3 regions of the Microbacterium sp. W4I20 genome follow, and region 2 is predicted to be linked to each of the others. Evidence: predicted binding sites of a transcription regulator. Region 2 holds the regulator's gene; each other region holds the start of a gene.
The links. Region 2 encodes LexA, which represses DNA repair genes until DNA is damaged. Its sites were predicted from a motif close to TCGAACANNTGTTCGA; they were not measured.
Positions count from the first base shown of each region.

Region 1: recA (recombinase RecA) is a predicted target of LexA. The motif match lies at 1,500-1,515, and genes of this name have one in related genera.
Region 3: QFZ21_RS19615 (DUF222 domain-containing protein) is a predicted target of LexA. The motif match lies at 1,214-1,229, and genes of this name have one in related genera.

Region 1 covers NZ_JAUSYB010000001.1:730,819-734,089, reverse strand. The annotation lists gene pgsA (CDP-diacylglycerol--glycerol-3-phosphate 3-phosphatidyltransferase) at 1-259, shown strand, start outside; gene QFZ21_RS03680 (CinA family protein) at 256-744, shown strand; gene QFZ21_RS03675 (helix-turn-helix domain-containing protein) at 886-1,194, shown strand; gene QFZ21_RS03670 (DUF3046 domain-containing protein) at 1,219-1,443, shown strand; gene recA (recombinase RecA) at 1,713-2,762, shown strand; gene QFZ21_RS03660 (regulatory protein RecX) at 2,762-3,271, shown strand, end outside.
Region 2 covers NZ_JAUSYB010000001.1:4,139,309-4,142,579, reverse strand. The annotation lists gene QFZ21_RS20165 (histidinol-phosphate transaminase) at 1-630, opposite strand, end outside; gene QFZ21_RS20160 (LysM peptidoglycan-binding domain-containing protein) at 666-1,034, opposite strand; gene lexA (transcriptional repressor LexA) at 1,324-2,010, shown strand; gene QFZ21_RS20150 (prolyl oligopeptidase family serine peptidase) at 2,072-3,271, shown strand, end outside.
Region 3 covers NZ_JAUSYB010000001.1:4,034,052-4,037,322, forward strand. The annotation lists gene QFZ21_RS19610 (HNH endonuclease signature motif containing protein) at 1-376, opposite strand, end outside; gene QFZ21_RS19615 (DUF222 domain-containing protein) at 426-1,184, opposite strand; gene QFZ21_RS19620 (spermidine synthase) at 1,304-2,215, opposite strand; gene QFZ21_RS19625 (ABC-F family ATP-binding cassette domain-containing protein) at 2,272-3,271, shown strand, end outside.

The DNA of each region.
Region 1 (3,271 bases), 3.4 Mb from region 2:
GCGCGAGTGGGGTATCACGGTCCATCGCCTCATGGTGGCCAGCGAACACGTGGTCGCGGCTGCGTGGATGGGCAAGATCAAGACCGCCGTCCAGGCTGTGGCTCTCGGATGGGCGCTGCTTCCGCTGCACGTCTTCATCGGCCTCGGACCGTGGACGCTGATCACCGCCGTTCTCATGATCATCGTTCTGATCCTCACCGTCGTGAGCGGTATCGACTACGTGATCGCGCAGGTGCGCGGCTCGCGGCAGAAGGCGTGACCGTCACGCCGGCGGCGCGGGTGCTGTCCGCACTCCGCAGCCGAGGGTGGACGCTGGGCGTCGCGGAGTCCCTCACCGGCGGCTCAGTCTGTGCCGAACTCGTGTCGGTTCCCGGGGCATCGGATGTGCTGCTCGGGGGAGTCGTGGCCTACTCGACCCCCGTCAAACACACTCTGCTCGGCGTCGACGACGAGCTGCTGGCACAGCACGGTCCCGTGCACTCCGGCGTGGCCCTGCAGATGGCACAGGGCGTGCGGCGGGCTGTGCGCGTCGACGGCAGGGCGGCAGACGTCGGGATCTCCACCACGGGGATCGCCGGCCCGGACTCGCCCGACGGACAGCCGGTCGGAACGGTCCACCTCGGTCTCGTCACCCCTGAGGGGACTTGGACACGAGAGCTCCACCTCGACGGCGACCGGGCGCATATCCGCGATGAGTCGGTCACAGCCGTGCTCTCTGCGCTCCTCGACGTGATCGGGGAATAGTGGCCGGCACGGCGCGGTTATCCTCGATGTGCTCACATTCAAACCACAGAGTGCAGGGGTAGATTCTGTGCCAGCCAGGGGCGTTAGACTGGCTTTCTCACTGAGGGAGACCTCGGGGTATCGAACGGGGAGGAGGTTCCGATGATTCTTGTACGACAGGAAATCGGCGATGTGCTGAGGGACTTCCGCCTGCAGAAGGGGCGCACGCTCCGGCAGGTCGCAAGCAAGGCTTCCGTCGCGCTGGGCTACCTCAGCGAGGTCGAGCGGGGGCAGAAGGAAGCATCGAGCGAGATCCTCGCGTCGGTCGCGGACGCCCTCGACGTGCCCATCTCCACGATCATGCGCGAGGTCGGCGACCGAATCTCCGTGCTCGAGGGCATTCAGGTGTTCCCCGACGTGGTCCCCGACGATCTGGTCGCATCGATCGAGCCCGAGCTCTCGCTGCACTGACGTCCAGCACGCTCAGGAGACAGTATGCGTCGCAGTGAATTCCTCCGCGCCGTCGAGACGGAGTTCCAGGGGCGCGCGGCGTCGCTGATCAACGACCTCGTCTTGTCCGATCTGGGCAATCGCACGTCGGTCGAGGCGCTGTCCGACGGCGAACCGCCGCGCGACATCTGGCTCGCGCTCTGCACGGAGATGGATGTTCCGGAGAACCGCCGTCACGGCGCAGGCCGTCAGGAGCCGCGGCGGCGCTGACCGCTCATCCACGTTCGAGGTGTGCCGGTTTTCGCTCAGCGAATCGCGGCGTGTCGTCGAAGATGTGTTCGAAGAGCGCGTAGTGTTCTGCACAAGTGGTCACTGAGGTTCGTTCCGCACAATCCGATCGACTGTCCGACTCAATGTCGGTGGTTGCTCCTACGGTGAAGAACAGGCCGAAGAGCCATACGCCTTGTCGGAGAGTTGCTCCCAATCGGAAGCGCCGCGGCAGCCTACAGGCGGCACCACGCGAGCAGAAGGAGCAGACCATGCCATCACCCGCCGACCGCGAGAAGTCCCTCGAGACAGCACTCGCCCAGATCGACCGCCAGTTCGGCAAGGGCTCCGTCATGCGGCTGGGCAGCGATGATCGTGCCCCCGTCGCGGTCATCCCGACCGGCTCCATCGCCCTCGACGTCGCCCTCGGCGTCGGCGGCCTTCCGCGTGGCCGCATCGTGGAGATCTACGGCCCGGAGTCCTCCGGTAAGACGACGCTCACCCTGCACGCCATCGCCAACGCACAGCGCGCCGGCGGCATCGCCGCGTTCATCGATGCCGAGCACGCGCTCGACCCCGACTACGCGGCCAAGCTCGGCGTCGACATCGATGCTCTGCTCGTCTCGCAGCCCGACACCGGTGAGCAGGCTCTCGAGATCGCCGACATGCTCGTGCGTTCCGGAGCGATCGACCTCATCGTCATCGACTCGGTGGCGGCTCTCGTGCCTCGTGCCGAGATCGAGGGCGAGATGGGTGACTCGCACGTGGGTCTGCAGGCGCGCCTCATGTCGCAGGCGCTGCGAAAGCTCACCGGCGGGCTGAACCAGACCAACACCACCATGATCTTCATCAACCAGCTGCGCGAGAAGATCGGCGTGTTCTTCGGTTCTCCCGAGACCACCGCCGGCGGTAAGGCTCTGAAGTTCTACGCCTCGGTGCGACTCGACATCCGCCGGATCGAGACGCTGAAGGACGGCACCGACGCGGTGGGTAACCGCACCAGGGTCAAGGTCGTCAAGAACAAGATGGCTCCGCCCTTCAAGCAGGCCGAGTTCGACATCCTCTACGGCATCGGCATCTCCCGCGAGGGCAGCCTGATCGACTTCGGCGTCGAGCACAGCATCGTGAAGAAGTCCGGTTCGTGGTACACCTACGACGGCGATCAGCTCGGACAGGGCAAGGAGAACGCGCGCACGTTCCTGCTCAACAATCCGGATATCGCTCTGGCCATCGAGACCCAGATCAAGCAGAAGCTCGGTATCGGCGGAGCAATCGCCGCACCGGAAGCGACTGACGAGCTGGCCGAGCGTCGTCCGGCCTGATGAACGACACACGTGGGGGCGATTCGGAACGGATCGCCCCCATCATCCCTCTCTTCGGCAAGAAGGCGTCCTCGACTGACGCGCCGTCCCGGCTGGCCCCTCCCGCTGATGACACGGATCGCGCGAAGGAGACGGATCACGCGGAGAAGGTCGTACCCCGACGCACCGGCGACTCGGGTCTGTGGCGGTCGGCGTGGGACACCGCGAACTCGAACGGCGCCGAGGACTCGGGCGATGCCGGCACTCCGAGCGAGCGTCATCCCGCTCGAGGCGCGGCAGCGCGGGCGGCTGCGTCGGCGCAGGCCGCCTCAGAGCCGTCGACGACCGAGAGGTCCGCGTCGAAGAGCATCGCTCCGCGGTTGCGCGCACTGCGCGGAACGCAGGACGAGGGAGTCGACGCCGAGCAGGGTCCGTCTCGCGAAGAACTCCGCGCGGTGGCCGAGGAGGCGTTGCTGCGCAAGCTCAGGTCCAAGTCGCTCTCGATCTCAGAGGCCCGCCTGGTTCTGCGA
Region 2 (3,271 bases):
GAGGAGGGTCAGTGCGGATGCCGCCTCTCGCGGTGCGAACTCCTGATACGCCTCGTCCACGACGACGATGCCGCGCGCCGCGTCGTACACCGCCTCGACGACGTCGAGCCCGAGCGGTGTACCGGTCGGGTTGTTCGGCGAGCACAGCAGGATCACATCGGGGTCGACGGCACGCACCTGGGCAGCCGCCTCCTCCGGGGTGATCGTGTAGTCGGGCTGCCGGGTGCCGGCGACCCAGCGAGCTCCGGTCCCCTGGGCGATCAGCGGGTACATCGAATAGGTCGGCGCGAAGCTGAACGCCGTGCGTCCTGGTCCGCCGAACGCCTGCAGGATGTGCTGGAGCACCTCGTTGGAACCGTTCCCGGCCCAGATCTGGTCCGCTGAAAGGCCGTGGCCGAGATACTCGGCGAACCCCTCGCGCAGGGTGGTGAACTCGCGGTCGGGGTAGCGATTCACGTCGCGGAGAGCGACGGCGATGTCATCGAGGATGTCGCTCGCCACGGCATCCGGCACCGGATGCGTGTTCTCATTCACGTTGAGCGCGATCGGCAGCGGCGCCTGCGGCGCGCCATACGGAGTGAGACCGCGCAGATCGTCGCGGAGCGGAAGGTCGTCGAGTGAAGAGGTCACCGTTCAATGCTAGGCCGCGAGCCGCCCGCGTGACGTCAGTCGGCGAACTGCGCGGGGATGGCGAGTTCTTGACCGATCTGCAGTTCTCCGCCGCGGAGCATGTTGAGGCGGCTGATCTCGCCGATGACCTCACGAGGATCGGCGGCGGGAGCGATGGAGGTGGCGATCGACCACAGCGTGTCACCCGGCAGAACCGTGACCGTCTCGAAGCTGGCGATTGCGACGTCGTCGCCCGAGGCGATGGCGTTGCCGCCACCGATCGCGGCGAACGCGATGCCGACGGCCAGAGGGACAGCCGCGAGGCCCAGCAGCACGGAGCGCCCACGAGCCGTCAGTCGCAGCCGTGAGCGCGTCGCCGGGCGTGCCGGGATGACCACTGCGGTGCTGAAGCTGATGCTGCTCATGTCGGGCTCCTTACCCCTGTCCCGTCGACGTCAGCCGGCGGGGAAGTTGGCGTAGCGTTCGCATTCACGTCTCGGCCGGGAGCCGTGGATGCGAAGCTACGTTCCGAAGATATCTTCGAGTTCGAACATCTGTCAACCGTTCTTCGAAATCGGATCAGAGAATCTGCCGACACGCTCGAACAGATCTTCCAGATCGGCGCGATTCTCGGATACGGTTTCGATAAGAACACCCCACCACGGGCCTCCGACATTCGAAGAGGAACGTCGGATCGCGTACTGAAGGAGCACCATGAGCGAGAACTCAGCCCCGGAGCAGGAGGCCCCTCGGACGCGCCGTCGGAAGAGCCTGAGCCCGAAGCAGATGGCGATCCTGGAGGTAATCCAGACCTCCATCGCGCATCACGGCTACCCGCCGAGCATGCGCGAGATCGGCGACGCCGTGGGGCTGAAGTCTCTCTCCAGCGTCACCCACCAGCTCGGACAGCTCGAGCTCAGCGGCTACCTGCGCCGTGATCCGGGCAAGACCCGCGCGATGGAGGTGCTGATCGATCTTCCCGGCACCAGCGGCGAGAACCCCGCCGACATCGCCACCCCGGTCGGCGACGCCGCACTCGTGCCGCTCGTCGGTCGCATCGCCGCCGGTGTTCCCATCACGGCCGAGCAGCAGGTCGAGGAGATCTTCCCTCTCCCCCGCCAGCTCGTCGGCAAGGGGGACCTCTTCATGCTCAAGGTCCAGGGCGAGTCGATGATCGACGCGGCCATCTGCGACGGCGACTGGGTCGTCATCCGCTCGCAGAACAGCGCCGAGAACGGCGAGATCGTCGCGGCGATGCTCGACGACGAGGCCACCGTCAAGACCTTCCGCCGGCGGGACGGTCACACCTGGCTGCTGCCGCGCAACTCCGCGTTCGAGCCGATCCTCGGCGACGAGGCCACCGTGCTCGGCAAGGTCGTGGCGGTGCTCCGCGCCGTCTGAGCGGCTCCTCCGGCATCCGCCCAGGCTCGAAGGGACGTCGACCCGCGCCTAGGCTCGAACCATGTCGATGCCGTTCGGTTCCTGGCCCTCTCCGTTCTCCGCCGCGTCGGTGGCGGCATCCGCTCCTCGGATCGACGGCTCGCGGTTCGTCGGCTCCGAGATCTGGTGGGGCGAATCGGTTCCCGCCGAGGGCGGCCGGGTGACGGTGCGCAGTTCCGCGGGCACCGAGGTCCTCGCTGCGCCGTGGAGCGCGCGATCCCGCGTCCATGAGTACGGCGGCGGCGCGTGGACGGCGGATGCCGACGGAACCCTCTTCTTCGTCGACGGCGGGGATCAGCGGGTGTACCGCCTGAAACGCGGCGGAGTCCCCGTGCCGCTCACTCCCCCAGGCCCCGCGCACGGCGGACTCCGGGTGCAACAGGGGCGTCTGCTCGCTGTGCGCGAGGATCTCCAGGCCGAGCCGCACCGCCGCGCGATCGTCGAGATCCCTGTCGACGGTTCGGCCTCCGACGATGCTGCGGCCATCCGGGTGTTCGTGCAGGGCAGTGCCTTCTTCGCGCACCCCGCGCTCTCCCCGGACGCGACTCGCATCGCGTGGGTCGAATGGAGCGGCGTGCGGATGCCGTGGGAGAGCGCACTCCTGTCGATCGCGTCGGTCGACGGCCAGACGTTCGCCCCGGTCGCCACGACAGCGGCCCTGCAGCCGGAGTGGGTGAGCGGCGCCGAGATCGTGTTCGCCGACGACCCGTCCGGCCGCTGGCAGCTGCAGCGGCTGTCGCTCGACGGCCTGACACCCCGAGGCGCGCCGGAGGCGCTCACCGCCACCGACGCGGACACCGGCTACGGCCTGTGGGTGCTCGGCAACCGCTGGTACCAGCCGGTCGCCGACGGGAGGATCGTCGCCGTCCGCACGAACGGGCGCGACGAGGTCGTCGTGATCGCGACCGACGGCAGCACCCGTCGACTCGAGGTGCCCTGCGACGGCCACGTCAGCGTCGACGACGTCTCGGGCTCACGCGTGCTGCTCTCGGGCAACAGTGCGACCACGACACCGGGCGTATGGTGCGTGGACCTCGACTCGGGCGAGGTCGTCACCGTCACCGGAGGCACCCCGACGGATGCCGACTGGATGCCGCCCGCCGCGCCGATCGTGGTCGACGGAACGCATGGCGCTGTGCACGCCTTCGCCTACGCGCCGGCCCACCCGGAGGCCACCGCACCCGCCGGAGAACTTCCGCCCTACGTCGTGTTCGTGCACGGC
Region 3 (3,271 bases), 110 kb from region 2:
GCGAGTGGTGCTTCAGCATGTGGTGTCGTCGGCAGAACGCCGCGAGGTTTTCGTGGCTCGTGGACCCGCCGGTCGCCGCGGCCACGTTGTGGTCGACGTCGCATTTTCGTGCCACGAGGCCGCAGGTCGGGAAGCGGCACCGCTGGTCTCGGGCTCGGAGATGTCGTCGGAGTTGTTCACTGGGCCGGTAGCGATCCACCGAGAGCATGGCGCCGCTGGTCGGGTGCGTGAAGACCCGATCCCAACCGGCCGCGGAGCCGGCGAAGAAGCGTGCGGTGGCGATGTCGATCGGCATCTCGCCGTCGAGCTCGGCCGGAGGCGAATCGCATCCGTCCCCGACCGCGTCCTCGCCGTCTCTCAGTGAGGACGCGGGCACCGTGACCTCCACCCGGGCCCGGATCTCCCCGAGCAACCCGTCATCGGTGTCATGCCCGGCCGGACTCCACGGTGAGAACGAGGTCGGCCAACAGGTCAGCGCGCAACTGGTCGATCGTGCGTTCATCGCCGACGGCGCCGGATTCCTTCGCTGCCTTGCCGTTCTCCTCTTTCACGGCGTGCGCCATCTGAGAGAGCCGATCGAACATGCCGTGCACGAGCGCCGCCGGACCGTGCATGCCGATCTCGGCCATGCCGTCATCGCGATCCTTCATCCACACTCGCCGCTTCTCGCGCGCCGTGCGATGCCGCTCGGTCACCGAGCGCTTCTGGTACTTCTCCGCGATCCGTCGGGCGGTACGGCGTAGACGGTTGGGCGACTCGACGGTCGCGGCTTCGATGGCCTCCGCGGCGTAGGCCGCGCGATCCGCCTCATCGTCGAGATGAGCGCCGGCGTCGACGATCACACGCGAATGAGCGGCGCTGATGCGCCCGGCGCCCTGTGCGTGCCAGACAGAGGGGAAGCGGTCGACCAGCCACGACGCCTCGGACATGCGTCGCTCGACCGTGCGGTCGCTCATGCGCTGGATCGCCCCGATCTCGGCAGCGACCGAACGGATCGTCATGTCGCCACCGTCGGGGTGCCGCGCCTCCTGGGCGATGTCGATGGCCAGCCGTCCGGCGAGAGCCAGAAGCCCATCGCGCGCCGCCTGCATGCTGCTCAGTGTCGCCTCGGCCGCGGCCAGCGACTCGACCAGATCGGCGAGTATCGCCATCTGAGAGTCCGTCGCATCGACCATCGCTTCCATGACTTCAGTACATCATCGAGCACCGACATTCGAAGATTTCTTCGACGTCGAATCGCTATATGGATGCCGCCCGCGCGGCGAGATCGCCTGACGAGCTGTGCATCGCCTGACGCGCCGCGCTAGTCCCAGATCGGGTCGTCGGGGTCGGGGGAGTCCGTGCCGTCGGCGTCGGTCATGATGCGCGCTTCAGCGATCCATGACGTCAGCCGATCGTCGTGGAGCATATGCGGTCGCGGTGTGCCGAGAAGATCGGGAGTCGTCACGATGTCCAGCGGTTCATCGCTCGCGAAGACGACGACGTTGTTGAGCGGTCCTTCCTCGTCGGTCGGGTCTGCGTCGAGAACGACGGCGACGTGCTCGAACACCGTGCTCAGGGTGGCCGCCTGCCGCCGCGAGTACTCGAACGGGTGCCCGTCGAGCAGGTTGACTGCGACGACACCGTCGCCTGCGGAGCGTGCCGCGACCCGGCGGTAGAACTCCTGGCTGGCCACACGGTGTCGGATGAAGGCGGCATCCCACAGATCGACGACGGTGAAGCGCGCCTCCACCCAATCGGTGTCGACGGCGGTGGCGCCCGTGGCTGCGCCGCCGAGTCCGGGAGAAGGGGATCGTCCCTCGCCGGGGAACTCCGCGTCTGCGATCGCCCGCGCATCGCCGAAGACGACTCGCACGTCGGCGCCTGCGGGAAGAGGCAGCGCCTCGATCACTGCGGCATAGAGAGCGGGCTCGAACTCGACCACGAGTTGAGGCGACCCGGCACGGGTGGCCTCGACGTAGCGGGCGAGCGTGAGTGCTCCGGCCCCCAGGTGCACGGTGAACAACGGCGCACCGGGCTCGGCTGCGGCATCGATCGCCCGGGCGATGTGCTGGATGTAGGGGTATTCCAGTGAGGTGGGCTCAGTCATCGAGACCACGGACTGCGGAATCCCATCGACGCTGAGCTCGTAGCGACCGGGTCGGCTCTTCGACTCCACCAGCTTCGCCTTGTGATTGTCGAGCGAGAGCGAGAAGACCCGGCGATTCCTTGGCACCCGTCGATCTTAGGTCGGGCGAGACGGGTCGAAGACGCGACTACCCTGGAGAGGACATGGCACATCTTCTCGGGGCTGAAAGCCTCCACCTCGAATATCCGACCAGGGTCGTCTTCGATTCCGTGACCGTCGGGATCGAGGAGGGCGACCGCATCGGCATCGTCGGCCGCAACGGCGACGGCAAGTCCAGCCTCCTCGGCATGCTGGCGGGAACCAGAGAGCCGAACTCCGGCCGCGTCACCGTGCGCGGCGGCATCCGCATCGGCGTCCTCGACCAGGCCGACACGCTCGCCGACGACGTCACGATCAGTGAAGCCGTGGTCGGCGACACCCCGGAGTACGAGTGGGCGGGCGACGCGCGCGTCCGCGACGTGATCGAAGGGCTCCTGCGCGATCTGCCGTGGGATGCCGAGATCGGCTCGCTCAGCGGTGGTCAGCGGCGTCGGGTCTCGCTCGCGAAGCTTCTTGCCGGCGACTGGGACGTCATCGCCCTCGACGAGCCCACCAACCATCTCGACGTGGAGGCCATCACCTGGCTCGCGGGACACCTGAAGAAGCGGTGGAGCGGCAACTCGGGCGCACTCCTGGTCGTGACCCACGACCGGTGGTTCCTGGATGAGATCTGCACGGAGACCTGGGAGGTGCACGACCGCATCGTCGAGCCCTTCGAGGGCGGCTACGCCGCGTACATCCTGCAGCGCGTCGAGCGCGACCGGATGAACGCCACGATCGAGGCGAAGCGCCAGAACCTCGCCCGCAAGGAGCTTGCGTGGCTCCGCCGCGGTGCTCCCGCCCGCACCGCCAAGCCCAAGTTCCGCATCGACGCGGCGAACGAGCTCATCGCCGACGTGCCGGAGATCCGCGACAAGGTGTCGCTGCAGTCGCTGGCCGTCTCGCGGCTGGGCAAGGACGTCGTCGACCTCCTCGACGTCGGTGTGACGTATCCGAAGACGGATGGCAGCACCCGCGAAGTCCTGCGCGACGTCGAGTGGCGCATCGCGCCGGGGGAGCGCACCGGCATCCTCGGTGTCAACGGCGCGGGCAAGTCGACGCTCC